Regions from separate parts of the Paenibacillus thiaminolyticus genome, predicted to be linked through region 2. Evidence: riboswitches for the same ligand, from Rfam matches in the RefSeq annotation. Region 2 holds a riboswitch; the other holds the start of a gene.

Region 1 (15,551 bases), 510 kb from region 2:
GTCGGGAACGATAACCTTGGTGCGGGTCTCGCCCTTGCTCTCATGGTAGGCCCGGATCATCATGAGGCCCGTCCATTCCCCGTGGGCGCCTGCAGCAGGCTGAAGCGTCACCTCGTCCATCCCCGTGAGTTCGGCAAGGTCCTGCTGGAGGGTGTACAGCATTTCCAGCGCGCCTTGAATGCTCTCACTCGGCTGATACGGGTGAATCTTCGCGAAGCCCGCCAAGCGGGCGACATCTTCGTTAATCTTCGGATTATACTTCATCGTGCAGGAACCGAGCGGGTAGAAGCCGTTGTCGATGCCGAAGTTCCGGCGCGACAGCTCGGTGTAATGGCGGATGACATCGACTTCATACACTTCCGGCAATTCCGCCGGCTGCTGGCGAAGCATGCCCGCAGGTATCAATTCTTCGATACCCCGCTGCGGAACATCGCATTCAGGCAATGAATATGCAGTCCGCCCCGGCTTGCTCAGCTCGAAGATCAGCTTTTTCTCCGGTTTCATACAGCACCCTCCAATCGTTCGGCAAATTGATCGATTTCCGCCTTGGTCCGGCGTTCCGTCACAGCGACAAGCATATGGCCCGCCAGATCCGGATAGTAACGGGATACATCCAGGCCCCCGATGAACCCTTCCTTCATCAAGGCGGCGTTCAAGGCGGCCGGACAGACGCCTTCCGGCAGCTTCACCAGGAATTCATTGAAGAACGGCGAGGTGAACGGCAGGGACATAGCCTTCGATTGCGCGATCCGATCTGCAGCGTAATGCGCTTTTTGGACGTTCAGATTCGCGATCTCGCGGATGCCGGATTTGCCCATGACAGACAAATAGACGGAAGCGCTCAAGGCCAGCAGCGCCTGGTTCGAGCAAATATTGGATGTCGCCTTCTCGCGGCGGATATGCTGCTCGCGGGCTTGCAGCGTCAGCACGAAGCCCCGCTTGCCGTCCAGATCCTTGGTCTGGCCGACAATCCGGCCAGGGATGCGGCGCATCAGCGGCTCGGATACGGCGAAGTATCCGCAGGTCGGACCGCCCAGCGAGGAGGCGATGCCGAACGGCTGGGCATCTCCGACGACGACGTCGGCGCCCAGCTGTCCCGGGCTCTCCAGCAGGCCGAGCGACAGCGGATTGGCGCTCATAATAAGCAATCCTTTGCGCCCGTGAATCATCGGTTCGATGGCCTTCACGTCCTCGATGCAGCCGAAGAAGTTAGGTGACTGGACAATGACCGCAGCCGTGTCGTCCGTTATGAGCGCCTCCAGCTTCTCCAGGTCGGTTACTCCGTTCGCATCGGGCGCCTCCACAATCTCCAGACCGAGCCCGCGGGCGCTCGTATGCAGGATCTGCCGGGCTTCCGGATGCACGGTGCGCGAGACGACGACCCGCTTGCGCTTCGTGACCGCGCTTGCCAGCACCCCGGCTTCCGCGAGCGCGGTCGCCCCGTCATACATGCTCGCATTGGCCACCTTCATGCCCGTCAGTTCGCATATATAGGATTGGAACTCGAATATGGCCTGCAGCTCTCCCTGGCTAATTTCCGGCTGATATGGCGTATAAGCGGTATAGAACTCGGAACGGGAGATAACGTGATTGATGACGACCGGAATATGATGGTCATAGATGCCGGCGCCAAGGAAGCTCGCATACTGATCAAGGTTGGCGTTGCGGCCGGCCAGCTCCTGCATATGGCGCAGCAGGGCCGCTTCGTCCAGCGCTTCGGAAATCGGAAGCCGTCCCTTGTAACGAACCGCTTCCGGAATGTCGCGGAACAGCTCCTCGATCGATGCCGCGCCGATCGCGGCGAGCATGTCCCGCTCGTCCTGCCCGGTCATCGGGATATAGCGATGTGTCTTGGTCATGAAGGCGAACCTCCCTTGGTTGTAGTAGGGCGTTGATAGAATGGAGCGGCGACGACGCGGGCCTTAAGCCGCTTGCCGCGAATCTCGATTTCCAGTTCGGTATCCAATTCGGCGTATGGCGATTCAATCAGCGCCAGGCCGAGATTGCGCTTCAAGGTAGGGGATTGCGTGCCGGACGTCACTTCGCCGATTAGCTTATCGCCTGCATAGACGGGATAGTGGGTCCGCGGGATGCCGCGATCGATCAATTCGATCCCGGCCAATCGCCGGGGAACGCCTTCTTCCTTCTGCTTGGCGAGTGCCTCTCTGCCGATGAACTCCCCTTTATTCAGCTTCACGCACCAGCCAAGCCCGGCCTCCAGCGGCGTAATCTGCTCGGACAGCTCCTGGCCGTATAGCGGCAGCTTCGCTTCGAAGCGAAGCGTATCTCTGGCCCCCAGGCCTACCGGAACGAGCCCGAACGGTTCGCCGATTCGCAGCAGCTCCGTCCATAGATGGGTCGCGTCGTCAGCCGAGATATAGAGCTCGAACCCATCCTCGCCCGTGTAGCCTGTGCGCGAGACGAGAGCCTTAACGCCGCACACCTGGGCATCGGACAGGAAGTGAAACGCTTTCAACCCGCTGACAGGGGCTTCGGTTGCCTGCGTCAAAATGGACAGCGCCTGCGGTCCTTGCAGCGCCAGCAGGGCCGTGCGGGAAGACGCGTTATCGATATGGACGCCGTCCTCTGCATGGTCATGCAGCCATTGGACAACTTTGTCCGTATTGGATGCGTTAACGACCAGCATATAGTGATCTTCGGCAAGACGGTAGACGAGCAGATCGTCGACGACACCTCCATGCGGATAGCAGAGCAGGGAGTACTGCGCCTTGCCGTCCTCCAGCTTGGACAAGTCATTCGTCGTCATCTTCTGCAAAAAGGAGAATGCGGCAGGACCGCTCACGAATAGCTCGCCCATATGCGACACATCGAACAGGCCGGCCTGCTGCCGTACGGCCTCATGCTCCCGCTGGATGCCGCTGAATTGCACCGGGAGCTCCCAGCCGCCGAAATCGATGCAGCGGACGGAAGGGTATTCGGCATACTTCGGAAATAGGGGCGTGCGTTGTAACGTGGACATGACATCACCTCGATATGGATAATGAATGGGACTCAAAAAAAAGACAGGCGAAAAAAGGCCGCTCCGCTTCCAGCGGATGCCTTCTTACGCTCTGTCCTGTGTACCTGAGAGTTACCTCATGATCTTCCGGCTTCCGTCTGCTGAAGCCGGCCCATAAGTTTCCCCTTGGGTGACCCGCTTGAAGCGGATGCTCTCCAGAGGCGCGTCCGGTAAACGTCCTTTTGCCTGAGAGATTCACCCGTGGCGGGCTTACTCCTTCGGCGTTACTGTCTCGCAGTAATCTCTCCCTTTACCATCATTCGCAATGTGCAATTGTCATACCTCCATTATTACTCGAACCTTCCTGACATTGTCAATCCATTTCTGCGAACTTCTGCGAAAATGATTCTCATATTGACATGGCGGGGAAGCTGAACTACGCTATAGATGTAAATTTTGAACAGTATCACATACCGCGAATGAAGACGAACGGGAGAGACCGGGTTCCAAGTCCCGGCACCGAAGGAGCAAGCCGCCGAACCGCCGTGTCGGGGAGGAATCTCTCAGGTAGAAGCACCGTCGTCCGACGCACCTCTGGAGAGAGCGTACTGCCGCCCAAGGGGAATACCGGCCTGCCGTGGGCAGCCGGGCAAACTCTCAGGCACCCGGGACAGAGAAGAGGCGAATGAGTCTTTGATCTGTCTTTTTTTGCTGTGCCGGCTAATTGCGATAATAATGAGAGAGGAATGAGCGTGAACATGAGCGAAGTGAAAGAGAATCTGTTGTACAGCGAGGAGCATGAATGGGTTGTCGTCGTCGAAGGGCGAACCGTGCGCATCGGGATTACCGATCACGCACAAGCTGAGTTGGGAGATATCGTATTCATCGAGTTCCCGGAGATTGGAACCGCTTTAACGGCGGGCGACAGCATGGGATCGATCGAGTCGGTCAAGACGGTATCGGAGCTGTACTGCCCGGTCTCGGGAACGGTAACGAAGGTCAATCCCGATCTGGAGGATAGCCCCGAGAAGGTGAACAGCGAACCGTATGAAGGCGGCTGGCTTGCCGAGGTGGAGCTGGATGCCGAGCCGGAGGAAGCGATGAAGCATCTGCTCAATGCGGAGGGCTACCGGAAGCATATCGAGTAGGGTGCCGCCCGCAACCCCGGCTGCAGACCGATGCGGATGTATGAACATGGGAATAACGGAACATCCATGAATAAAGCGGCGCTCCTTCTCGCATACTAGCTGTGTACATGAGTATATGCGAAATGGAGAGTTGCCGAATGAACAACCAAGAACATAACCGCGACCAAGCGACGAAGGCGGAAGTACAGACGACGAAGCTGAACAGAATGCCGGACGTCGAGGGCCAAGATTCCGAGTTCGGAGCCGATCTGGAAGGCGCTCAGCAGTGTCGAATCGTACCCGATGCGGAAACGAAACGGTCCGAATAGTGCGTGTCTCAAGCACCGCAAGTCCCCCCAGTTCCTGGAACTGGGGGGTTGCTTTATCCTTGAACCCGCGGCGTGGTTGGATCGCATTCCGGAGAAGGGACAGCGCCGGTGAGGGCCAATTTGATCAGATAGTAGCATTCCTCCCGCGCCATATGATCCGGCATCAGCGGACTGATGACATCGAGTGTCTCCGCGCTTAGATCCATTTCCTCCAGCTCTAGCAGGAATTTCGTGAACAGCTTAATCTCCAAGTTCACATCGCGGTGGAACCGCTCCATCGCAGGGAAGCGGCGAAGCTGGGTCCGCAAGTAGCCGACCATTTCGACCGCTTTTTTGTAATAATCATCGAAATGCTTCTCAAATTCGCGGCTCTTCTCGATCAGCCGCCTCTCCACCGCATCCAGGTTCGATGCGATGGCCGATGCATGGCCGGAAGCGTCCGATAGCCATACCAGATCATAATGAAGCGAATCGAACAAAGGCACCGCCTTCCCGGCCCGAACGGCATCGAGAATATAAACATACTCTTGCAGCTCGTTGAGCATATGGTTGAAAAAGGTTGGGGGAAGATGCACGGTCACCTGGCGGAGCAGAGATCTGCGCAGCAGATCAAGCTTGAAATCCTTCAATTCCATCGTTGCGGCATGCGCATCGGCAGCGATGGCCAGGGCTTGGGACTCGGAGGAAGCTTGGCGGGCTTGGTCCAGAAGCTGATCGAACCGTTGTATAAATTGATTCGCCCGGCGAATGTCTTCCGTTTCCCGTGGCGATAGGGCGTCCAATATGAAGCGGGAATGATCTCCCAATATTTGCAGCCAGAAGCGGTGCTCGAACAAGAGCGATCCGACCGGAGCGGCCAAGGGCTGATGAATATGCATATGCACTCTCCTTTGCGGTTGTTGGAGGCAGAATCGGTTCTATTGTCATCTTATGTTTAACGGATTGTCTCGCATGCCATTTCTCGACTGCCCTGCCCGCCGCAAGATGCAACAACCGCTGTCCCTAAGGGACAGCGGTTGTGTCATGGCCTTGTCAGGCCGGTATTACGATTCCGATTGCAGATCGAGCAGCACGAGGGCGAGCACCGTGGCTGCTTGGGCACGGGTTGATGTTCCCTCTGGAGAGAACTTGTTGCCGCCCATGCCTTTAATATAGCCGCGGCTTACCGCAACCGCAACGGCGGCGCGGGCATCGGCACCGATCTTCGCCTGGTCGGCAAAACCGAGCGCCGGAGCGTCATCGGTCTTTAGCTGCAGCGCCTGCACCAGCATGACAACCATTTTCTCGCGTGTCAGCGGGTCACGCGCACCCGGCTCGGCAATACGGTCGTTCCAGGTCTTGCCGGAACCGGTAAGACGATCGAGCAGCGAGGCGAATTCCGCTTGGGTCACCAGATCGTTCGGCTTGAACGTATTCTGGCTGCCCTTGCCTTCGATCAACTGGTGAGCGGCTGCGAGCTCGACCTTATCTTTGGACCAATGCGTACGAATATCTTCGAACGTCTTGTTGAATTCCTGCGCCGTATAGGCTCCGAGCGACGCCGTAGTGAAGCGGACGCCGTCCTTATCCCAGCGAACGCCAGGCGCGTAGTACGTCCACGCTTCCTTTGAATCCTTGCTGTAGACGCCTACTTTGCGGGCATCCTTTACGGCGGAGGAGCTCCATTTCAGACCGATTCGGATCGGCTTCGTTACGGTCTCCTTCTCCCCTTGGACGGTCAGTCCCGAAGCGACCTGTCTCAGTACGGACGCTTGCTCTCCTTCCGTCAGCGGCGCCAGCGCCAGGCGTAAGGTCAGATCTCCATTTTTTCCGATAAAGTCAACGAGCGACTCTGCTGGAATGAGCACTTCAAAGTCTTTCCCGGACAGCAGCAGTGCCTTGCCCGAAGCGGTAAGCTTCTCCGCCAGCACGCGGGTAATCCGGATATCTGACAGATTGACATCATTCCAAGCGATATCCGAAATATCCACCTTCACTTCAGTCGCTTCCTTGTCGTCCAACTGCGAGCTAATCGCAGTCGAAGATACAAGCAGCAATCCCTGCTTCTTGCCATCCTTCTCGGTTACCGTGAAGGTACCCGATTTCAAGGTCTTCCCGGCCGGCTGCGATGGAGTGGAGGAGTAGGAGCTGCTGGAAGACGAGCCGCCTGAGCTTGGGCCAGGTTCCGGCTTTGGTTCCGGTTTAGGTTCTGGATCTGGGTCCGGTGGTTTCGGTGCGTCCACTATCTCAATCCAGTCCGGCGCTCCGTATACAAGTTTTACAGGATCAATACTTTCAAGCTCCAATTTAAATAGCAAGAACTTGTAGGCTCCAGGATCACTGCTGGAGAAAACTACGGTGCCAAAGGTGCCGTCTCCCGAGTACGCCGCAGTTGGAGGCATGCTGGTTGTCGCCACGATAGCCTTCAACTTATCGGTAAGTTCGATGGTCTCGTAATCAAAATCAATTTCCACGTCAGGATAGTGCTTCTGGGTATAGGTTACAAAAGTAACGCTAGGCTCGACGCGAACATCTGTTAATGATGCATCATAAACCAATGCATAAGATGTTGAGTATACTGCTTCAGTGACAGAGAAGCCGATATCTACCTTGAACTCGTCTCCGGTAAACGCTTGTTTTTTCTCTGTTTTCACATTGGCATAGACTGCATCTGGATCAAAGTCAAACGAAATTGTCCGGGACGGGGTCTCATATCCGTTCTTGACGTAATCCCATGCATAAATGTCAACTTGATTGAGTCCGTCCTTCAGATGCGGGATGTCGATGGTGAAGATACCGTATGAATTAATTGTGACCTCATATTCTTCATTTGTCTCCTTGTTGACGGCCTTCATCTCTATGAGATCCTGAATTGGGGAATTCACATAGTCCACAATTGAGTCATAGACAGTCCCTGTAATTTTTCCTTTGCGTTCCTGCGGATTATCTACCCGAATCACCGGCTCATCAATCTTGACTTGAGGAGGCGTACTATCGATCAGGAAAAGAGTGCGCAGTTTATCCAAATGTTCGCCTTTAACAACAGGCACCATATAATATAAACCGTCTTTCGGAGTGACGGAATTGTCCCCAACCAGACTTCCGTCCCAATCGACAGGCAAAATGCCCGGGTTTTGTTCGGATGTATTTACGTGCGCATCCCCGATTTCTTGGCCATTCAAATCCAGGACAGTTAATTTGAAATCGGTGATTTTCTTGTTGACCTGGATGCTTACCTTTGTCGTATTATGATCGGGATGCCCTTTCGGCGCAAATATCATGGGACTAATCTCAATCTCCCCGATAGCGGGCACCTCAAATTGTTTGCCGACATACACGCTCGCAGGAAGTCTGATCTCGTGGCCGCCGTCGCCTGTCAAAATGACATGGCCCTCGTAATTCCCATCGGCCTTCGTCGGAAGCTGTAATGTTACGTCAAATGATTGCTCCGGGCTCACGGTGTTCACACTAGGTGTTAATGTTCCCCCAGCGTCTGGCCAATCCACCCGAATCGAGTAGTTCTGGTCTCTGTCGCCAACTCTTTTCAGCTGGATCGTCTTCGTTAACGAAGTGTCTGGGGAGGCAGGACCGAACGAGAGGCTGCCCGTTTCATACACGAACGGTACGTCGGGTTTATCTTTTACCGCGACGTTCGCAGTCTCTTGCACCAAAGCGATTGCTGGAGCCTCGACGCTGCGCTTCAGATCAACCCGGCCTGCACCTTGCTCCGTCAGTTTATACAGTTCCCCCGTACGATCCTTCAGATCTACGGCATTATTCATCATGAGCGTTTTGATCTCGTCCGGAGTCAGATCAAGGTTATTCTTGCGGGAATACTCCACGAGCAATGCGGCAGCTCCCGCGATATGCGGTGAAGCCATGCTCGTGCCTTGCGAACTTCCGTACGCATTCTCGTAGTTGTCGTCCCAGGCTGGCACGGATGACAAGATGCCAACGCCCGGCGCGGCAATGTCCGGCTTGATCGTATAGTCCGGCAGCGCAGGGCCGCGGGAGCTGAAGGAGCCGAGCATATCTTTCTCCTCGACATCGGTTCGGACAACCTTCTTTACCGAGCCTGACGCAATATAATTTTTCAAGATAAGTCCGTCGGCTTGCGAAATGGTGTAGGTAGGAGCGAATTCATCGGCGTCCCCTTCGCCAAGAGTCGCGGCCAGTTCGCCAGCTTCGTTGTTGAAAATGATGAGCGCGGCGGCTCCGGCTTTTTTGGCGTTTCTCGATTTGTCCCCGAAGCTGATGTCGCCGCGGGAGACGACCACAAGTTTACCCTTTACTGCTTTGTTTTTATAATCATCTGGCTTTCCAAATCCGGCATAGACCGCTTCAAGCGGTGTATCAACGGGCAGTACCGGGGATGAAGTAGCTAGCTGCGAGAAAAACTTCTTATTTAGGCCCCCGACCTCAAACACGGGGGTCAGGACCGGCGGGTAAGAGGCGGCAACGGATATGGCCGCATGGGCTCCTCCCGGACTTCCCAGCGTGAGCGGCTTTGGTCCGGCATTGCCCGCAGCGACGACTACGACGACACCGGCCTTGGTTGCATTGTCCAGCGCCACGGAATGCGCGGTATATTGGAAGTTGTAATCGGCGCCGAGCGACAGATTGATGACATCTAACTGATCTTCATAAACGGCACGCTCGATGCCGCGTACAATGTTCTCCGAAGATCCTCTGCCATATGGCCCGAGAACGCGATAAGCATACAGGTCTGCCTCTGGAGCGACGCCGCGTACTTTGCCGCTATCGCCGGGATTATCGTAATTCCCTCTCCCGACAATCGTTCCTGCGACATGGGTGCCATGGGTCGTATGATATTCTTTTCCGTCGATAATGGGCTTTGATTTATCCGGTTCTGTCTCCATCGGATCAGGTTTACCGAGAACAAAATCGTACCCGCCCTTAAAGGCATCTTTTAGACTCGGATGCTTGTAATCAACCCCTGTGTCAAGCACCCCGACTTTGATGCCTTTTCCCTTTAAGCCGAGATCCTCCCACAAGTGTTTTGCTCCGATATGGGGTGCACTTTTATGCATATAGGTGCTATCGCCATAAGCGCTTGGCTCGTTCGGAATCGCTTGGATTTCCACGTTCGGGAAGACGGCCTTCACGCCAGGAATCGTCAACAAATCATCAACTTTATTGGCCGGGATACTGATCGAAAATCCATTAAATACATTGTTGAACTCGTAACGGATTGAGGCATCTAGCTGGTTAAGTGCGGTGCGGAATTGCTGATGCTCTTGCCGGATATCGCTTTCCACATCGTTGGCGAACAAAGAGTATGTATTCGCGGCCTGAGCTTCTGCTACTTTCAATGGTTCATTTTGCAGTTCTACGATAACAGTAATAATGTCGCTGCTGTCAGAAGGCGGTACAAAATTTTGCGGTGTTACGTCTGATAAGTTAAGTTCGGAGCTGCGAGGGAGTTGCAGTTTGGTTGCGATCTGATCCTTGATTTGGCTTTGGAGTTGTTGCTTCGTCTCGGATGCGGACCAGTCCATTTTTTCAGTTGCGCCCGATACTCCCGGAAAGACCATGCCGGCAAGCAGCAAGGCGCTAAGGACCAAAGACATGAGTTTGCGGAATGAATGTGGTCTCAAACGTAAGCCTCCTTTACTATTTTACTGTCGGGTTAATCCTTGATGAAGGAAATATCAGCCTCAGCCTCCTTTCTTATGTGTGATACTCGACGAACGATGATTGTCTATGATGTAGATCACATAAATCAAGTTTACATATATTTCATATTTAGGGTAAGGGTACTATTAACTATATTCCAATTCTATTCTCTGACGGAAAATGTTGAAAGGTTACTAATTATGTAAAATGAATAGATTGTGCTAAAAGAGTGGATGGGTCGTTAGACCTATTTCGGGAATGGATCGCACGAGGGGGAAGGAAAGCGAATGAGGGTGCTGGTGCACCCAGCCATGAAAAAAGGGCGATCCTGCAAGCCATATCAACGGCCTGTCGTATCGCCCTTCTTATATGTGTATTACGGCAGCGCTCTGCCTCTGGAGCTCACATACAGGGTGTACCACTCTTCACGTGTCAGGGTGATGTTCACCGCTTCGCCGCAGGCCCGGATTCGCTCTGGATTGGCCGTGCCGATAACCGGCTGGATTCCGGCCGGATGGCGCATCAGCCAGGCGAGGATGATCGCTTCCGGCGTCGTGTCCTTCTCATTGGCCATCGCCTGCACGAGCCCGGCCGTCTCGCGGATCGAAGCCGGCAGATCGGAGAGATCCCGGCCCGAGAAGACGCCTTGCGCAAGCGGGGCCCAAGCTTGAATTTGAATATTTTCAAGACGGCAGTACTCCAGCGTACCTTCCGGGAAAGTATCTTCCTTGGCGGCATTTTGGTTCACGTGAACGCTTTGATCGAGCCAGCCGATTTTGGCCAGACTCATCTCCAACTGATTGACAATGAAAGGCTCCTTGCTGTATGTCTGGAGCAGGCGAATCTGGCCGGCGCTCATGTTCGAGACGCCGAAGGCCCGCACTTTCCCCGCAGACTTCAATGCCGACATCGCTTCAGCGACCTCTTCCGGCTCCATCAATGGATCTGGACGGTGGAAAAGCAGAATGTCGAGATATTCGACGCCCAATCGCTGCAAGCTTCCGTCGACGCTCCGCAAAATATGCTCCTTCGAAAAATCATAGCGTCCCGGAATGCCATTGTCAGCGAAGCGGATGCCGCATTTGGATTGCAGCACGATGCGCTCTCTCAATTCCGGCCGTTCCTTCAGCACTTGGCCGAATACTTGCTCCGCCTTGCCTCTCGTATAAATATCGGCATGGTCGAACATATTGATGCCCGCCTCCAGGGCGGCTTCGACCGCAGCGTGCGCCGCCGCGAGATGCATCTCCGTTATCGGCTCGTCATTCCAGCCTCCTCCGAGACCCATGCATCCGAGCACAAGCCGGCTTGCCGCGAGTCCGCGTTGTTGAATCGGGATCTTATTCATGTTGAATCACTCCAAGGTTGTAGAATGCGAAGCTTGTCTCGTCCAGTGTACTACAGGCGCACGCGCATATCCAGATGTTAAGGAGAGCGGAAGACTGACACCGCTGCTCATTGTGCTGAATTACCGGGGGGGATTCACGGAAAACACCCCTTCGGCCTAATGCAGGAATTGATTCTGTACAGATTACGGATTTATTGAGGAATTATGCGTGTCCCCAACATATATTGTTGAGAGATCATCAAATAGCGTTGTGCCTTCCTGGCAACAATGATCTCGCCATAGAGAGGAGGGGATAGGATGAATCAGGCGGATAACGTATCGCAATTCGGCGATCAGTTGAAATCATTGCTCAAGGAGCGCTCCCTATCGATGCGCAAATTAAGCGAGCAGACGGGAATTGATACGGCGACCATCTCCCGGATGGCTAACGGGAAGCAGGCGGTCAAGCCGGAATATATTCACCGCATCGCGTCCGTTCTCGCCGTTCCGGCTGAGCGTCTGTACCGGGCGGCAGGCTATTCCGTCGGGGCGGAGCCGGACGGAAGGACGGATATGCATGCCTCTGTCGATGCGATTCAACAAGTGCTCGGGCATTCGAACCTCTATGAGCCGGAGTTCAGCACCGAACGGGTGCGGCAGGAATTGATGAAATGCGAGCGGTATGCCCGCACCGAGGAAGGCAAGCGATTGATTCATCAAGATTTCGAGGAAAAAGTGAGCAAGGTGAGCGGAGAAGGCCCGTTCATTGAGCAACTGCGCGACATGTATGCATGCTTTTGTGACCCCATGGTATCGGAGGAAGAAAAAGCGGTGCTCGGCAGCGCTCTGCTATATTTCATCCTGTCTGTCGATATTATCCCGGACTATGTATTTCCGATTGGTTATCTTGATGACGCGATTGCGGTCAATATGGCGCTCGAACGGTTGCGCGCCATGGCCGGCACGGTACCAGCGCAGAGGAATGCCGGCAGCAGCGCTCCGGCCGCCGAATTGCCGGATGACGGCGCTTAGCCGGAAGGGAGAAGCGAGATGTCCCGCACACGAAGGCAGCACGAGCCAAATGCACCAGCTCGTGCTGCCAACAGGTGTATTCTCTTGTTATACCCAGCCGAACGCTCTTGCCAGTTGAGCCGTTGTAAAGGTGACGGCTATCGCGATGGCGAGGGGGATGAGAGCGGACAGTACGGTCCACTTCACGCTCTTCGTCTCTTTGTAAATATTGAACAGCGTCGTGCCGCATGGATAATGGAGCAGGGAGAACAGCATCATATTCAGCGCCGTCAGCCAGGTCCAGCCATGGTTCAGGAAGATGTCCTTGATATTGTCCATGCCGTCTGCATCGACCAACGCGCCGGTGGACAAGTATCCCATCAGCAGAATCGGAAGCACGATCTCATTCGCAGGAAGGCCGAGAATGAAGGCCATCAGGATGAAGCCGTCCAGTCCGAGCGCATGGGCGAACGGCTGGAAAAAGCCCGCCATATGATTGAGCACGCTGTCTCCGCCGACAAAAATATTGCCCAAAATCCAGGTGATGATTCCGGCAGGCGCAGCCACGATGATGGCACGCGTCAGCACATTGAGCGACTTATCCCGCGATGCGAGCAGAACTGTCTTCGCGAACTGCGGCTTCCGGTACGGAGGCAGCTCCAGCGTATAATGGGTCGGCACCCCGCGCAGGGCGGTCTTGGACAAGACCCACGATACGGTAAATGTGACGGCGACACCGATCATGACCATGCCCATGACGACCGAGGCCGTAACGAGCGTCTGCATGCCGGAACCGAGTCCCGCCGACACCATGAAGAGGGAGGACAGCAGAATCAGGGTTGGCCAGCGTCCGTTGCAGGGCACGAAGTTGTTCGTCAAGATGGCAAGCATCCGCTCACGCGGCGATTCGATAATCCGGGTAGATAAAATAGCTGCGGCGTTACAGCCGAATCCCATCGACATCGTCAGCGCCTGCTTGCCATGCCCGCCCGATTTCTTGAACAGGCGGTCCATGTTGAAGGCGACGCGCGGCAAGTAGCCGAAGTTCTCCAGCAGGGCGAAGACCGGGAAAAAGATGGCCATCGGCGGCAGCATGACGCTGACGACCCAGGCCGTGCCGCGGAAGAAACCGAGAATGAGTACGCCATGCAGCCATGCCGGCGCATGAAGCGCTTCGAAGCCGGCGGTCAAGTAGCCTTCGATCATATTGAACAAGTCAAAGAGCATGGCGGAAGGCACGTTCGCTCCCGCAATCGTAATCCAGAAGACAGCGCCCAGGATCGCCAGCATAATCGGGAATCCCCAAATCGGGGAGGTGACGATTTTGTCGAGCCGGTACGTGCTTTCCAGCTTCTTCTTATCTTCGTAACGGACCGCTTCCCGGCAAATGCTGTGCGTCGTCTTATAAATATCCCCGACGATATCGTCCCGGACTTCGCTGCCGTTCGTCAGGTTCTTGGCCATCGACAAGAGCGAATCAAGTGAGTCGGGGGAATTAGTGGCAAGCGGTGTAGCCATATTGTACCGTCTCCTTCACTGTCACCGTCTGGTCTTCCTTCATCCGCTTCTTCATTGTCTGAAGCAGCTTCTCGTCATTATCCAGCAGCCGCAATGCGATCCACCGGGCCGGATAACGGTCGCCAAGCTGCTCGCGTATCGCCGGCTCCAGTTCAGCAATCTTGCGTTCTATATGATCGCTGTATTGAATCTGCGGCGGCTGAGGCACGAGCTTGCCTGAGGCGACCTGCTCGATCTGGTCGAGCAGCTGGGGAATGCCAATCCGGCTGCGCGCCGAGATGGCGACGACAGGCACGCCCAGCCTGCGGGAGATCGCATCGATATCGATGCGGACGCCAAGACGCTTCGCTTCGTCAATCAGGTTGATGCAGAGGACGACGCGGTTCGTCATCTCGATCACCTGCAGGGCCAGATTCAAGTTCCGCTCCAGTGAGGTCGCGTCGAGAACGACGACCGTCACGTCCGGATTATCAAATATAATATAGTCCCGGGCGACTTCCTCATCGGCCGAATTCGAATAGAGGGAATAGGTTCCCGGAAGATCGATAATGCGGAACGGCGTGCCCTGATGCTCGAATTCTCCTTCCGCCATCATGACGGTCTTGCCTGCCCAGTTCCCGGTATGCTGACGCATCCCTGTCAATGTATTGAACAACGTGCTCTTGCCTGTATTTGGGTTACCGGCGAGGGCAATTCGATATCCGCTCATTCATCCTCACCTCCAATAATCTCCCCGTATATGCGCGTGCTCTCTTCTCTGCGAAGCGCGATGGTCGTATTGTTCACGCGGAACGCGACCGGATCCCCGAGCGGGCTGCGCTGCAGCACCTCGACCGTATTGCCCGGCACAAACCCGAGATCAAGAAGCCGCCGGCGCAGCACTCCTTCCACTTCGATGCGGGAGAGACGCAGTCGGCTGCCCGTATCCGCTTGTGCCAAAGCTCTCTCTGTAGTTGACATCTATGATGTTCCTCCTCCCAATGTCCGAACCTCACGAGTAGGGCGGCAACCGCATTTCCCACGGTTCCCCCGCTCTTGTTATTATTAGTATAGGACAAAAGTATTGTGTTGCCAACAATTATTTTCATTAGGGCAACATTTTTAGGGGAGGGGAATTGTTGGTAGAAGTATATGTTTGCGAAGCCTATTGGTTCGGCGGAAATCGACACATTTTATCCCTCCAGGATTGGCCCTGTAAGGAAGGGCTTCTGGAAAGCCCGAGCTCTGGCAAGCGGAGAGCGGGCTTGGTATCCCGTTGACATTGACGCAGGGGCAAGTACTATACTAGGAATGCCTGCCCAAGGCAGTATGCTGGAATTGATAACGTGAAAAAAGGGGGATCGCCTTGCTGCGAAGTCTTACAACGACCGAATTGGATGCCTTGCTGGGGCATGTCAGCAAGGATGAGCATTTTTTGTATTATACCTATTTGACCACGCGGCGTTCCCGTTCGGTTCACTATGGTCATTTTTCAGAGGAAGGCGAGTTGTTGGGCGTGCTGGCCTATTTGCGCGGAATGCCGTTCCATGCGTTCTCGGTGCTGCCGCTCAGCGACAGGTTCGCCATGGATTCGCTAGTGAAGCGGATTCAGGCGGATGCAATGCTCCCGTCAGGAGCGGAAGGAAGCTTCATTTTGAGCGAAGAAGTGAGGCGGCGATTGGAAC
Region 2 (15,551 bases):
TGGCCGATGTCACGTTCTCCCGCTACGAGACGAACGTCCTCATCGAGGGCGGCGTTCCGGTAACGGTGCCGCTTATCGACGGCGTTCATGATCTGGCCGGCATGCTGAAGGCGATATCCAGCAGGACGAAGATGATCTTCGTATGCAACCCGAACAATCCGACGGGGACGATCGTGGGACGCAGCGAGCTGCTTGCCTTCATCGAGCAGGTGCCGCGCCATATTATGCTGGTCATCGACGAGGCTTACTACGAATATGTGTCCGATCCGGACTATTTGCAGACCGTGCCGCTCCTGGCCAGCCATCCGAATCTGGTCATCCTGCGCACGTTCTCCAAAATCTACGGTCTGGCGGCGCTGCGTGCAGGCTACGGCATGATGCAACCGAGCATCGTGCAAGAGCTGATCAAAGTGAAGGAGCCGTTCAACTCGAACCGGATGGCGCAAGCCGCGGCAAGCGCCTCATTGGACGATCCGGCGTTCGCCGCCGACTGCGCGCGGCGGAATGAGGCGGCCAGAACGAATCTGGTCGCGGAACTGAAGCAGCTGGGGCTGTCCTGTTATCCTTCGCATGCCAATTTCCTGATGGTGAAGCTGGACCGCTCCGGAGATGATGTCTTCCAGTCCTTGCTGGCACAGGGCGTCGTGGTGCGCGCGGGCAGTCTGCTCGGCTATCCGGACACGATCCGCGTATCCATCGGAACGGAGCAGGATAACCAGGTGTTCATCGAGGCCCTGCGGACTATTCTAGGACCTGGCGGCCAGTCGGCGTAAGCGAAGCGGGAAGCATTCTCTTGCCTATCTAGTATCTAGTGCATAGGGTCTTTGAATGATCTATTGCACTGCGTCTGTGATAATCTTGCTTAGCGGAATGGGGGTGACGTTCTGACGGACGTCGTTATTGCGAGCGCCGTGCGAACGCCGATCGGCGCGTTCATGGGCGGATTGAGCGAAGTACCGGCTGTCGAGCTGGGAGCGCTGGTCATCGCGGAAGCGCTGCAGCGGGCCGGGCTGCGCCCGGAAGCGGCGCAAGAGGTGATGATGGGCAATGTGCTGCAGGCGGGCATCGGCCAAGGTCCCGCTCGTCTGGCCGCGATGAAGGCGGGCCTGCCTTGCGAGGTGCCGGCCGTAACAATCAATAAAATATGCGGGTCGGGGCTGAAAGCGGTCATTATGGCCGCACAGGCCATCAAGGCGGGCGACGCGGATCTTATCGTCGCCGGCGGCATGGAGAATATGTCGATGGCGCCTTATTTGCTGGCGCAAGGAAGAGCCGGTTATCGGCTGGGGGACGGAGTGGTCGTGGATAGCGTCCTCAAAGACGGGCTTACCTGCTCGATCTGCGGCATCCATATGGGGCAGACCGCGGAAAATATCGCAGCAAAGTATCAGATTGCGAGGGAAGAACAGGATGCTTTTGCCTTGATGAGCCAGCAGAAAGCCAGCGAGGCATGGGAGCGCAGCGAGTTCTCCGCCGAGATCGCGCCGGTGGACATACGGACCAGGAAGGGTCTGACGAGGATCGAAGCCGATGAGCATCTGCGTCCGGATGTGACGGCCGCTAGCCTGGCGCGTCTCAAGCCTGCCTTCCAGCCGGACGGCACGGTGACGGCCGGCAATGCCTCCGGGATTAACGACGGGGCGGCGGCGCTTGTCATCTGTTCCGGCCGTACGGCGAAGCAGATGGGGCTGCCGGTGCTTGCGCGCATCCGCGCTTACGCCTCCACAGGCGTGGATCCGGCCTTGATGGGCATGGGTCCTGTATCGGCCGCGCAAGCGGCGTTGAAGAAGGCCGGAATGTCGATCGCGGATATTGACGTGGCGGAATTGAATGAAGCTTTCGCCGCTCAGTCGATCGCCGTCATCCGCGAGCTCGGGATCGATCCGGCGCTTGTCAATGTGAACGGGGGCGCCATCGCGCTCGGGCATCCGATTGGCGCCAGCGGTGCGCGCATTCTGGTGACGCTGCTGTATGCAATGAAGCGCAGGCAGGCGTCCACCGGACTTGCGGCCCTGTGCGTCGGCGGCGGTCACGGCGTCGCCGTCGTCGTCGAGCAAAGGTAACATATCAATATAGGTGCACCTCCGATTCTCCTTGGGTCGGAGGTGTTGTCGTTTGAACGTTTGATCGCAAGGCACAGTAGAGAGGCAGCTGCCTTACTGCGTGGAGCGATTTTTTTACACACAGAAAATAATTGAAAACTACAAGAATGACCTATGAAATAATGAAAATAAATGATAAATTAATATACCGTCCGGAGTGTGCGTATGATGAACATGAACATCAATGGAAAAGAGGAAATGGATAGTGGAACTAGGTATAAGCACGTTTGTCGAGACAACACCTGATGTCAACACGGGAACAACGATAAGTCACGCGGAGCGGCTGCGTGAAGTAGTGGAGGAGATTGTGCTCGCGGATCAGGTAGGACTGGATGTATATGGGGTAGGTGAGCATCATCGTCATGATTTTGCGGCATCATCTCCTGCGGTTGTATTAGCTGCTGCTGCTTGTAAAACAACGAAAATTCGGCTGACGAGCGCTGTCATGATTTTGTCGTCTGCTGATCCCGTACGTGTATTTCAAGATTTTGCAACACTTGATGGCCTGTCTAACGGACGGGCGGAGATTATGGTCGGCCGAGGCTCCTTTCTCGAATCATTCCCCTTGTTCGGTTACGATCTGGACGATTATGAAGAGCTGTTCGATGAGAAGCTGGAGCTGCTGCTGCACATTCAGAAGTCGGAAAAAGTCAGTTGGAGCGGGAAGCATCGCCCAGCGATCCAGGATCTGGGCATTTATCCGCGCCCCGTACAGGATCCTTTGCCGGTCTGGATTGGAAGTGCAGGAAGTCCGGAATCCGCGATTCGTGCAGGGGCAATGGGCCTTCCATTTGTTCTCGCCATTATCGGAGGAGTGAAGCCGCTCGACTACGCTTCACAGGTTGAGCTGTACAAGAAAGCGGCTGCCGAAGCTGGTCACGATGTAACCCGTCTGCCGATTGCTTCTCATTCCCACGGTTTTGTGGCGAAGAATCAAAAGCAAGCAATCGAAACGTTCTTCCCGTCTACATTTGCCAGAACGAACGTGAGAGCCGCTGAAAAAGGGGCGCCTCCGTACACGAGAGCAGACTACGACGCGGCCTGCAGCTTGGAAGGCGCCCTATATGTTGGCGACCCGGAAACGGTAGCCCAAAAAATTATTCATCTTCGCAAGCATGTTGGCGTTACCAGATTCATGTTACATATGCCGCACGGTACAATGCCTCATGAAGAGGTCATGGAAGCGATACGGCTATTCGGAACGGAAGTAGCGCCTCGTGTAAGAGAAGAGGCAGCACGTTGGGAGCAACATCAATTGTTGAGCTAGATTCGAATAGACGCTGCCTGGATGAGGCAGCGTCTATTATCGTTTCTGAACGTTGTTCCCATAACACGACATATATGAAGGTATTGGCAATGTAACATGCCATTGTCATGACAGCAGGAGCAGATGTTGATAACGTTCGAAGAAGCAAGATATGCTGGCAGCTTTGCCGTTTCCGTTAGTGGTGGAACTATAATTACAAAATCCCGTTAAAATAATCTTTTACGCTCTGCATCACAAGTTTAGCTGATTTTTCATCACCGTACTTAATGTTGACGCATTTCTTCCCGAAGGTGCTATCCGGCAATAGGGTCGCCAGATGCGATACGCGTTCCTCATCATGAAAATGTATGGAATAATGCGCTTTTGCGGCCGAAACAGCTACATATCCATCGTACATTTTCTTACCTGCCCACCACATGGGCATACCATAACTTATTTTGGGCGTAATTTGAGGAAACTCAACTCTCATGAAGTCCACAAATTCGCAGACCGCCTTCTTTCCTTTTTCATGCAGGCTGTTTACGTATTCATTTACTGTCGTAAATCCCATTGATAACACCTCGCAGCATTAGACATAATATACAACAGTTCTAAGGCTGCCATTACAACTACCCCGAAATGCTGTACCGTGAACTATTCCTCACTAGCTCATTATACACCGGTTGCCAATATAACAATCATATCGCTTCGGGCAAGTGGGCCCGAAGTTATGTTTTCCATGCTATCCAATTTGAACCCTATCAGTAGAAATATATCAGTATCCCGTGTACTACAAGCCGGATGGAACGTATTCCTTACAACTAACGATCGCGAAGAATGGCCTAGGATCATCACACAGGCCGTCATATTTGGCTGCTTTTAATTGAATTAATCCACCTAAAAACAGTAATTATGTGGAAAAAACTACAAGAATCCATATACTTCACAAGTAAGATAATGGTATTATCTAGGTGGGAGTTGGAAGACGGCTCTACTACATATATAAAGGTGAGATACGATGAAGAAGTTTTTCTCAACGCTTTTGGTATTCGCATTAATGTTGGTATTCTCAACGAGTGCATTTGCAGCTACGGGGCTTGGTGACACAAAGGACAGTGCAATTGATTTGTATCCGGAAGGCCTACTTGACTTCTATCCAAAAAGCCCAGTCCACCTGTCTATTGAAAACAGCAAAGATGAAGATTGGTTTAAATGGACAAATAACACGAGAAAAATGAAAGGTATTACAGCTTTATTCATAGGAACAGAAGATTATGAAAATTTCAGATTTGGCTATATTATTAAGTACAAAAACGGTGATGAATCAGACCTAATGGACGCTCTACGTTTTGGCCAGTATCAAGCGTTTGAAACCAAAAATATACCAGACGGTGCTACGGTGTACTTTGTGGTCAAAAAAATAAGTGACGGTACAGCACAGTACCAGTTCGGATTCTATATTGATGATAACTTTTAAGTAGACCATTTTAGGGCCGCTGAATAACCAGCGGCTTTTTTAATGCCGGAATTTTCTTCCTTATGCGGTGCGAGGCAATGGGTATATTCTGCACCCGGCAAGAACGGAAGCAGCGAAATGAGAAATGGTTCGCTGGTTGAATAACGAACACGCGAAGCTCTCGCTGCCGTTAGCGTACGCCGCTGCCTGCATTATGCCAGCTCCAGTCTGATTGAATGGAGTGGCGGCTTCATACTCAAATGGAACGGGTGGATCGGACTCGTCGCCTGGATAAGGATGCTATTGGCTTCGATCCTATTTTTCAGTTCGGGTGTAGATGCGGCCCGCTCCAAGCCACCGCGCTGAAAGTTATGGGAGGGACAGTTCCAATCGGGGATCGGGTGAGATAAAATAGAAGAGTGCAGCGTACACCAACCATCGAACATCGATCGCCACATCGCCAAGAGGAGTGAACAGTTATGATGCTACATAATGAGAACCAATCATTGCGATGCATGTCTTTTAACATTCGGTATGGTAGCGATAACACGGAAGATGGGGAGCAGAGATGGAGCCGCAGGGCGGATATGGTCGCCAGCATGATCCGCTTCCACCGCGCAGATACGGTCGGCATGCAGGAAGCGCTTCGTCATCAGATTGCCGATTTGGAACGAATGCTGCATGATTTCGGCTGGGTAGGCAAGGGCAGAGAGGATGGAGCCGATGCAGGGGAATACTGCGTAGTCTTTTACCGCAAGAGCCGCCTCGAGCCCCTTGAGAACGGAACATTTTGGCTCTCCGAGACGCCGGAGGTGCCTGGCCGGCTCGGCTGGGACGCCGCCTGCCCGCGCATCGCTACGTGGGTTCGATTTGAGGATAAGCTGACGGGAACGCGGTTCATCCATTTCAATACTCATTTCGATCATGTTGGGACGGTAGCGATGGAGCAGAGCGCGCTCTTGCTGTTGAACCGGATCGAGAAACTGGAAGAACGTTGCCCAGTCATTGTCACAGGGGACTTCAACTGCTCCGAATCATCCGTGCCGTACGGCATCCTTACCGGAGCCGGGAATGGCTTCGGCGCGCTGCGGGATGCCCGTTACGCTGCGCAGCATCCGCACTTCGGGCCGTCGTTCACGTTCCACGGCTTCCAGCTTCAGCGGCTGATCGAATGCCTGTATCGCGACGGCGAATGCTTCAAGGGCGATAATGGAGAGGATCTCGATTCGCCGATTGATTATATTTTCGTCAATGAACAGGTACGCGTTCTGCAATACGGGGTTCTGGCGGACCAGCAGAACGGCCGCTTCCCTTCGGATCATATGCCGGTTGTGGCCGATATCCTGTGGAATGAGCAGCTATAGATTAGGATGAGCAAGTAGATGAGGGCTAGTCCGTTCCCGTTATCGTGAACGGCCCAAGAGCAGTCCCCGGCGCAGTCTCTTGACGTCCGTATGATAGACGCAAGATGAACTCGCATGCTGGATGCAAGGGAATCCGCATAATGGATGCAGGACGAACCGGGGACTGTCTTTTTTATGCAGCGGCAGTTATTATCGTGAATGAAGATTAGAGCTCGGCCTGAAGCCTGTTCAGAAATCGCTTCGCCGCCTGCGCGATATGCTTCTCCTTCGGATGCACCCACCCGTAATAAACCGGTTCGGTAATCGGGGATTCCAGCGGTAGCGTGATGATATGCTCTCCGTCTTCCTTGAACGAATAATCGAGTCCGATCGTCACCGCGATTCCTTCCTTGACCGCATTGTGAATCGCCTGTGTATTGTTGCTAATGAATAGAATGTCAACCTCGCCATAGGCCGCGACGAACTGATCCATGAAGTCCCGGATATGCTCGTCATCATACAGCACGAGCGTCTGCTTCGCTAATGTATCGGGCGTGATTGCGCTCTCCAGACGAAGAGGGGACTGCTCATGGACGCCGACCACCAATTTGCCTTCCAAGAGCCGTTCGAAGGCAAGGCAGCGTTGTTGATGGAGCAGGCTTGCCGACAGTGCGATTAATCCAATGTCAATCTTATCATGCTTCAGCAGCTCCAATATTTCCTTCGGGCCCTTCTCCATAATCTCCACCCTTACCCCTGGATAATCCCGCTTGAAGCGGGAGACGACATGCACCAGCAGATGCATCGGTCCCGGTATGGTGGCGATTCGCAATTGTCCGCTCAAAGCGTCGCTATAGGATTGGGCTTCGGCCCTGAGCTCCTGGAGCGCGACTAGCGCTTCATGAGCCTTGGCGATGAGGGCTCTGCCTTCCGGCGTCGGGACGGCTCCCAATCCGCGCGAGCGGTGGAACAGGCTCACGCCCAATTCCGATTCGAGCAAGGAGATGGACTGACTTATCGCCGACAGCGTGACATGCGAATGCTCCGCCGCTTTTGTAAATGATCCGGTTTTGGCCACTTGGACAATGTATTCGAGTTGTTCGAGATTCATAGACTTTCACCTCTTATTAAGTATTACTTAATTATATATTAGTTTATATAAATTTTAGTTAATAACAAGCGGTGTTACAATAGGGGCATAAGAGGATGCTTGAAGTCAATGAACTTTCTCACAATTCAGTAATCTGGTTCTGAATGAGAATATAGGGAGGAATGAAGCATGACGGAGAACAGAGTAGCGGTTATCACTGGCGGGGCAAGCGGAATCGGCAAGGAAACGGCGCTGAAGTTCGCGCGGAAGGGCGATCGCGTCGTGGTCGCCGACTTCAACGAACAGGCCGGACAAGCAACGGTTGATCTTATTCGGGAGCAGGGCGGACAAGCCATCTTTGTCAAGACGGATGTATCCAAGCTCGAGGACATGGAGTCCTTGGTTGACACAGCGGTCGAGACGTTCGGCCGCATCGATGTCTTGTTCAATAATGCCGGGATCGGACGGGTTACGCCGGTGCTCGACCAGAATGTGAAGGATTATCATGATGTCATCAACGTGAATCAGCACGGGGTAGCCTATGGGATTATCGCGGCCGGCCGCAAGATGAGAGAGCTGGGCATCAAGGGCGTCATCATCAATACGGCCTCGGTATTCGGCTTCCTGGCTTCGCCGGGAACGTTCGCTTACCACGCGACGAAGGGCGCGGTCATTATGATGACCAAGTCGGCGGCGCTGGAGCTGGCGGAATACGGTATTCGCGTCGTGGCGGTCGCGCCGGGCGCCGTCGACACGCCGATTATTCAGGGCTACAAGGATAGAGGCATGGTAGACTCGATGAAAGCCAAAGTCATCGGCAATAAATTGACGCGGCCCGAGCAAGTGGCCGATGCGGTCTATTTGATGTCTCTCGAGGAAGCCAGCGCGATCAACGGAAGTGTCGTGATGGCAGATGAAGGGTATGCTTCCTTCAAATAAACGGAGCGCTGCCGCATGGGGACTTTCAACAAGAGGATAATGGAACGTAAGCGCTGAGTCTTCGGTCTTCGAATCCGATAGGCTCGGCGCTTTTTTTCGATATGCGGTGATAAGGGGCGGAGACCATAAGAACAAGTGATAAAGGGAAGAACTGGATCGTATGATTGAAATAACTGGCCATAATTGGTAACCTGTAATTAATCGACAGAATTGGTTGCTAGATTTCAGTGTCACATAGAAATGGTTGAAGGGATGAGGATCATGTCGCAACAGCAATTCGCACGGCTCAAAGAGCGGCTTACAGTACCTGTTATTGCCGCTCCTATGTTTCTGGTTTCAAGCCCGGAAATGGTTATTGCAGGCTGTAAAGCCGGTATTATCGGCTCGTTCCCTCTGCTGAACGCCCGTACGAGCGATATTTTGGGAGAATGGATGGAGCGGATTACGCAAGAGCTGGCCGCAGCTCAGCAACAAGAGAGAGCACAGCCCGTTGCTCCCTGGGCGGTCAATCTGATCGTGCACCGAACGAACAAGCGCTTCGAATCAGATCTCGAGCTGATCAAGAAGTTCCAGCCGCCGATTGTGATTACATCGCTTGGGAATCCGCAAGCGGTTGTCGATATCGTGCATGAATATGGCGGGCTTGTTTTTTCCGATGTGATCAATCTGACTCATGCGAGAAAAGCGGCCGATACGGGTATTGATGGCTTGATTCTCGTGTGCAACGGCGCCGGCGGACATGCCGGAACGCTCAACCCGGTTGCCTTTCTGAGCGCGGTACAAGAATTCTGGAATGGGATTACGATTGTCGCCGGCTGCATCTCCCGCGGGCAGGATATCGTAGCGATGGAGGTGCTCGGCGCCGATATGGTCTATATGGGAACGCGCTTTATCGCTACGGCCGAAAGCTACGCAAGCGAGGCTTATCGAAGCATGCTCATGACATCGAATGCGGAAGATTTGATTTATACGGATGCATTGAGCGGCGTCCACGGCAATTATCTCGTTCCCAGCATTCGCAATGCAGGGCTTGATCCGAACCAATTGCGGAAGAAGGACACGATGGATTTCTCTTTTGCGCAAGTCAGCGAAGCCAAGGCATGGAAAGATATTTGGTCGGCCGGACAAGGCGTGGGGGCGATCAAGCGGACGGCGCCCATTGCCGACGTCGTTGCCGAACTGCGGGAGGAGTATCAGCAAACCTATGCTTCTCTCGTCCCTGCTTGCATGGGCTGACACGAAGGCCAAGTGATGCTGGCAGTTTATGTTGTAGCAAGCGAAAAGGGGCGATGAGCCCCTTTTCTGTCGTTACGGGCTTCCAAGCTCATTGGGGATACAGCTCTTGAAACTCTTCCTTGGTCATGCCGAAATAGACTTCATCATAATATTGCCCGCCGGTATAAATCATCCTTCTCAATCTTCCTTCTTCCTTAAATCCCAGCTTGCGATGCAGGCTGATCGATGCCTGGTTGAAGGAGTACACATTTATGGTCGCCTTCTCGTAGCGCAGCTCCAGGAAGTAATGCCTCAGCACGGTTACAATCATGTCTTTTGCGTAGCCTTTGCCCCTGTAGGCGGGCAAGACGGTTATGCCATAATCAAAGGTCCCGTTCTTGGAATCGCAGCCCGCGACTTCGATCGTTCCGACCACATTTCGCTCCTTATCTTCCGCAATCCAGAAAAAATCATCGCTGTCTTTGGATGCGCCCTGCGATATTTGTTCCATCCACTCCTCGATTTGCGCCTTCGTCCGCGGAAACGCGATCGAATCATGACTTTGCAGAATGGCATCGTCCAGGCTCTCAAAGACGTGAATATCTTCGGTGTCGGGAGCGCGAAGCTGTACGGCGGCGCCCTTCCAATATGAAATCATCTGCATGTTTCCTTGCTGCCTCCTATATTTGTCTATGTACGGATGCTGTTCACCCATATCTTTCTATCATTTTAGTAGAGATAGACTAGAATTTCCACTTGCTGCCGTTTGATGCGAGGGACTCAGTATCGGGCAGACGCATTTATGGAAAAGGAAGAAGCCCTGACGTTCAGGGCTTCCGTACGCGTTCGCTGCTGCACCTTATTTCAACAGCCATAGGGCAGGGACATTCGGCGGCTCCCAGCCGACCAGCGAGGTATGCGCGACCCGCGCCTCATACGTCCTGCCGTTGTACGTGACAAGCGCGCCGGCCGCATACGAGGTGTTCGGAGCCCAAGGCGTCGCGGCAGGGGCGGGCGCTGTCGTAACGTTCAACGCGCTGCTGGGCAGGGAGACATTGCCGGCTGCATCAAACGCCACAACCGTAAACGTATAGGAGGTCTCCGGCTGCAGACCGGACACGGTGTAGTTCAATCCGCTCGTCGTTCCCGCCAGAGCCGTTCCGTTATAAATGCGGTACCCGGCTACACCAACATTGTCCGTGGATGCGTTCCAGGTCAAGGTCACGCTCGACGAAGTGATGGCCGAAGCGGTCAAGGACGATGGCGCAGCAGGAGGCTCCGTATCGGGCTGCGGGGGCAGGGTGGTGAAGGTGACGACATTGCTGCTGGCCGATTGATTGCCGGCGGCATCGACGGCCCGGACCGAATACGAATAGGAGGTGCTAGGCGTCAACCCTGCAAGGGTATAGGTTAACGTCGACCCGTTCGTGGAAGCCGCCAATGTGGAGCCTCGATAAATCTTATATCCCGTGACGCCGGCATTGTCGGTCGAAGCATCCCATGTCAAAATGGCGCTCGTAGACGTAACGTTCGATACGGCCAGGTTCGCAGGCGCTGCGGGAGGCGTCGGATCGACCGGGGAACCGCCCCCGAAGTCCACATCGATGACATTGTAGAACGCATTCGCCGTATCCGCGATTTCCCATACCGCCAAGATGACCTGGTAGCCGGTGCGGCTTGGGACATCGCATGTATCTGAATAGGAATGTGGCGGCTGCTTGCCTTTGTAATCGACGCTGCAGAACGGGGTCAAGTCGAAGGAAGCACGCGTGAGCGGCTCATCCGGATTCCAGTTCTGCTTCGTGATGTAGTACTTCCAGCTCGTGGTTGCATGATTGGCTTCAATGGTCCAATGGAACGTCGTCGTCCCCGGCGTAATGCTGACCTTGCTCCAGCGGGTGGCCGATTGCTGATCCAGCTCCGGAAAAGCTCCATTCGCACTTGCGATCTTGCCGTCGGCCGGACCGGCGGCAGGGAAGCCCTTGTGCGCTTCCAGGCTTTGCGGTTCGTAGATGATGAACCCGCATTTTTTGTTGACGCCCTTGGCGCACAGGTCGGCGCGGCTGCTTGGGGAATCAATGTAGCCGTGGGCAAGCGCCTTGCCGGAGAAGACGATCATGACGAACATGAGGGCGAGCGCCATGCCGCTGGATAGCAGCCATCTCCGGAACAATGGATGGGGTACATAACGATTTGCCAACTTCATTTTCCTCCTTGCGATTGGAATGGATGTGTATAAGAACTCAAGCTGAGCTTATACCGGATGAGGACAATAGACCTCCGCACGGGCATCGAGATATACGCTTTAACTTCGCCGCGCGCGGATGTATGATCGGGGAATACGGATTCGATATGTATTTTTATTCAAGCGGTTTATGTCTTATTAATGAAAAATAGAAAAATTATGAAGAACGGCTGCTGCGCCTTGGCAGGGAACAGACGGGAGAGAACAATGGCAAAAAGACGCCAAGCCGCGCGGCTTGACGTCTTGCCGAATCCCGTTGTACACGGCTTCGGTCCGGATGCGGCTAGCGCCGTCCGGCGTAATCTAGTCACTGCTGTCCTAGTTCAGGTTCACCCACACCGTCTTCACTTCGGTATAGTTGTCGAGCGCATAGGAGCCCATCTCCCGTCCAAGGCCCGATTGCTTGTAGCCGCCGAACGGAGCGGCCGCGTCGAAGGCGTTGTAGCAGTTCACCCAGACCGTGCCCGCTTTCAGCTTGCTTGCCAGATAGTGGGCTTGCTTCAGATTTTGCGTCCATACTCCCGCAGCCAAGCCGTAATCGGATTGGTTGGCCTGCTCAATCAAATCATCGAGCGTATCGTACGGCATCGCCGCCACGACAGGCCCGAAGATCTCTTCGCAGGCGATCGTCATCTTCGGATCGACATGCGCGAATATCGTCGGTTCGACGAAGTAGCCCTGTCCGCCAGGCACTTTGCCGCCGGCAACCAGCTCTGCGCCGGCCGCTTTCCCCGCCTCGATATAGCGCTTCACGATGTCATGCTGCTCGGACGAGACGAGCGGGCCCATCTCCGTATCCGGATCGAGGCCGCTTCCTACCCGGATCCGCTTCGCCTCCGACGCCAGGTCTGCCACGACGTTATCATATAATTTCTTTTGCACGTAGAGCCGCGAGCCTGCCGAGCACACCTGCCCCTGATTGAAGGTGATGCCCCGCAGCGCGCCGGGCACCGCCCGGGACAGATCGGCGTCCGGGAGGATGATGTTAGGCGATTTGCCGCCGAGCTCAAGCGTTACTTTTTTGACCGTATCTGCGGCTTCGCGCATAATCGATTTCCCGACAACCGTCGAGCCGGTGAAGGCGATCTTGTCGACTTGCGGATGCTGGACGAGCGGCGCGCCCGCCGTCTCGCCGAAGCCGGGGATGACATTGATGACGCCAGGCGGGAACCCGGCTTCCTGGGTCAATTGGGCCAGGTAGAGGGCGGACAGCGGCGTCTGCTCCGCCGGCTTCAGGACGATGGTGCAGCCGGTAGCGAGGGCGGCGCCGAGCTTCCAGGCCGCCATCAGCAGCGGGAAGTTCCACGGAATGATCTGGCCGACCACTCCGACCGCTTCATGTCTCGTATAGGTAAGGAAGTTGCCTGCCGTAGGAATGGTTTGTCCGACGATTTTCGTAGCCCAGCCGGCATAATAACGGAAATGCTCGATCGTGAGCGGAAGATCAGCCGCCTTCGTCTCCCGCAGCGGCTTGCCGTTATCCAGCGTCTCCAGCTCAGCAAGCTCTTGCTTGTTCGCCTCGATGAGATCGGCCAGCTTATAGATGAGGCGGCTGCGAGCCGCCGCGCTCATGGTGGACCATTTGCCATGATCGAATGCATGGCGCGCTGCCTTGACCGCCCGGTCCACATCCTCCTCACGCGCTTCCGACACGACCGCGAGCACTTCTCCCGTAGCCGGATTGATCGATGAAAAGACGTTGTTCTGGACGGATTCGACCCACTCTCCATTGATGAACAGCTTCTTCGTGCCTTGCAAAAAAGCTTCAACCTTCGGACTGATTTGGAACGATGACAAGCATAATCACTCCTTCGTGAGAATATTCATTGACAATGATTGCAGGCTCTCACAAGATATGTATTCTCCAGGAGGACGAATCATGCCCGTTGTGAGCGGGAGAAAGCAGGTGCGGTTCTTTTTCCATAAAATAGATCCTTGCGGAATCTGAGATGGTTCTCTATAATGGATGAACAACTTCATAACTGGATGAAGTATACGGGAGACAGGATCAACCTGGCCGAAGGGGCAAAGCTCTCAGGCGCTTGTTATCGTTCGTAAGCGAATTGGATAAGCAGGACCGTATACGGACAGGACTCTGGAGAGACTCCATCGCGGAGCACCGAAGGGGCAAGACGCAGCAAGAAGCGCGTTAAAACTCTCAGGTAAAAGGACAGGGATTGCAGATGTCAGGCATCTTTATGCTGGTATTGTGATTGCATTCACATATCATTCTTTTTGCTGTTCTGCAAAAATGTCCCCCGGAGTCAAATCTATCGATTTGGCTCTTTTTTATGTCGTCAGACATTGATTTTAATATGAAGAGGGGAATTGTAATGCATTGGTTGGAAGTATGGCTGGATCGGGTGAATCAATTTGTGTGGGGGCCGCCGCTCCTCATCTTATTAGTGGGGACCGGTATTTTTCTAACGATTCGGCTCGGGCTGCTGCAGGTGCTTCGCCTGCCGCTGGCGCTCAAGCTCATATTCACTGCGAAAAACGAAGGCAAAGGCGACGTCACGAGCTTCGGCGCGCTGGCTACCGCCCTGGCGGCCACGATCGGAACGGGGAATATTGTCGGCGTCGCCACCGCGATTCAGATAGGCGGGCCGGGCGCGCTGTTTTGGATGTGGCTGGCCGCATTTTTTGGCATGGCGACGAAGTATGCGGAAGGCTTGTTGGCCGTGAAATTCCGGAAAATCGACGAGAACGGGCAAGTGTCGGGCGGCCCGATGTACTATATCGAACAAGGCTTGGGTGCGAAGTTCAAACCGCTTGCGATCTATTTCGCGGTGAGCGGGGTATTGGTAGCCTTATTAGGCATCGGCACTCTTCCGCAGGTGAATGCGATCGTATCATCCAGCCAGACCAGCCTGGGGATTCCTGTAGCGGTAACCGCAGGAGTGGTGACCCTCGCGATAGCTCTAGTGACGATTGGCGGTCTCAAGAGCATTGCTAGGGTGACCACCAAAGTCGTGCCTGCGATGGCTATCATCTATGTCGTAGCCAGCGTCATCGTTCTGATCACTTTCGCCGACAAGATTCCGAACGCGCTGTCGCTTGTTTTCCAGAGCGCCTTCAGCCCGGCTGCGGCGGGCGGCGGCTTCCTCGGAGCGACCGTCATGATGGCCATTCGGAACGGCATCGCGAGAGGGGTGTTTTCGAATGAATCCGGGCTCGGCAGCGCTCCGATCGCGGCGGCGGCGGCCAAGGTGAAATGGCCCGCGGAGCAGGGACTTGTATCGATGACCGGTACGTTCATTGACACGATTATCATTTGTACGCTGACCGGCCTGACGCTGATTGTGACCGGGGCGTGGAACGGTATGGCGGAAGGTGCGGCCATGACGCAAGCGGCGTTCGATGCCGCGATGCCTTTCGGGTCTATCATTCTGACGATATGTCTTATGTTATTTGCTTTTACGACGATTCTGGGGTGGAACTATTACGGCGAGCGCTGTATTGTCTATTTATTCGGCGTGCGGGCGATCTTGCCTTACCGCATTGTGTTCATCGCCATGGTCGCGGCAGGCGCGTTCATCAAGCTGCATGCGATCTATCTGCTCTCGGACATCGTGAACGGGCTGATGGCTCTCCCGAACTTGGTCGCACTGTTGGGATTGTCCGGCGTGGTCGTGGCAGAGACCCGTCTTTATTTGCGGCATATGAAGCAGTGAGGCGCGTTCAGGCAGGCAATGCCCGGAACCCGGAATGGCAGAACTAGCAAGACTAGCCGAACCTGTTGTTCGGCTTTTTTTGCTATGTGGGGGGAGGGCATGGCAGGTCACGGTAGGCCAGGGCAAGGCCGGTCAAGGTAGATCACGATAGCTCAGGGCAGTTCAGGTCAGGTCACATGAAATTGCTGCACAGGAGCATCATTTTGAGACACAAGAAGCGAAATTCCGAGTAAATCCTGCA

The links. A riboswitch is a leader RNA that binds a small molecule or an ion and turns the genes downstream of it on or off. The one in region 2 is predicted to bind glycine.
Region 1: it holds a riboswitch for glycine, as region 2 does, so the genes downstream of both, gcvH (glycine cleavage system protein GcvH) here and FLT43_RS01500 (alanine/glycine:cation symporter family protein) in region 2, are expected to answer to the same signal.

The regions. Positions count from the first base shown of each region.
Region 1 covers NZ_CP041405.1:6,448,257-6,463,807, forward strand. Annotated here, with positions in the region: gene gcvPB (aminomethyl-transferring glycine dehydrogenase subunit GcvPB) at 1-504, opposite strand, end outside; gene gcvPA (aminomethyl-transferring glycine dehydrogenase subunit GcvPA) at 501-1,859, opposite strand; gene gcvT (glycine cleavage system aminomethyltransferase GcvT) at 1,856-2,980, opposite strand; glycine riboswitch at 3,070-3,180, opposite strand; glycine riboswitch at 3,184-3,279, opposite strand; glycine riboswitch at 3,440-3,547, shown strand; glycine riboswitch at 3,552-3,635, shown strand; gene gcvH (glycine cleavage system protein GcvH) at 3,718-4,107, shown strand; gene FLT43_RS29555 (hypothetical protein) at 4,245-4,415, shown strand; gene FLT43_RS28410 (DUF2935 domain-containing protein) at 4,469-5,293, opposite strand; gene FLT43_RS30610 (S8 family serine peptidase) at 5,459-10,012, opposite strand; gene FLT43_RS28420 (aldo/keto reductase) at 10,408-11,379, opposite strand; gene FLT43_RS28425 (DUF1232 domain-containing protein) at 11,677-12,390, shown strand; gene FLT43_RS28430 (nucleoside recognition domain-containing protein) at 12,478-13,887, opposite strand; gene FLT43_RS28435 (FeoB small GTPase domain-containing protein) at 13,865-14,596, opposite strand; gene FLT43_RS28440 (FeoA family protein) at 14,593-14,847, opposite strand; gene FLT43_RS28445 (GNAT family N-acetyltransferase) at 15,233-15,551, shown strand, end outside.
Region 2 covers NZ_CP041405.1:346,786-362,336, forward strand. Annotated here, with positions in the region: gene hisC (histidinol-phosphate transaminase) at 1-773, shown strand, start outside; gene FLT43_RS01445 (acetyl-CoA C-acetyltransferase) at 885-2,063, shown strand; gene FLT43_RS01450 (LLM class flavin-dependent oxidoreductase) at 2,308-3,369, shown strand; gene FLT43_RS01455 (DUF1801 domain-containing protein) at 3,563-3,919, opposite strand; gene FLT43_RS01460 (hypothetical protein) at 4,367-4,825, shown strand; gene FLT43_RS01465 (endonuclease/exonuclease/phosphatase family protein) at 5,284-6,168, shown strand; gene FLT43_RS01470 (LysR family transcriptional regulator) at 6,374-7,258, opposite strand; gene FLT43_RS01475 (SDR family NAD(P)-dependent oxidoreductase) at 7,427-8,176, shown strand; gene FLT43_RS01480 (NAD(P)H-dependent flavin oxidoreductase) at 8,438-9,412, shown strand; gene FLT43_RS01485 (GNAT family N-acetyltransferase) at 9,501-10,055, opposite strand; gene FLT43_RS01490 (lytic polysaccharide monooxygenase) at 10,251-11,534, opposite strand; gene FLT43_RS01495 (aldehyde dehydrogenase family protein) at 11,955-13,433, opposite strand; glycine riboswitch at 13,722-13,820, shown strand; gene FLT43_RS01500 (alanine/glycine:cation symporter family protein) at 13,970-15,310, shown strand.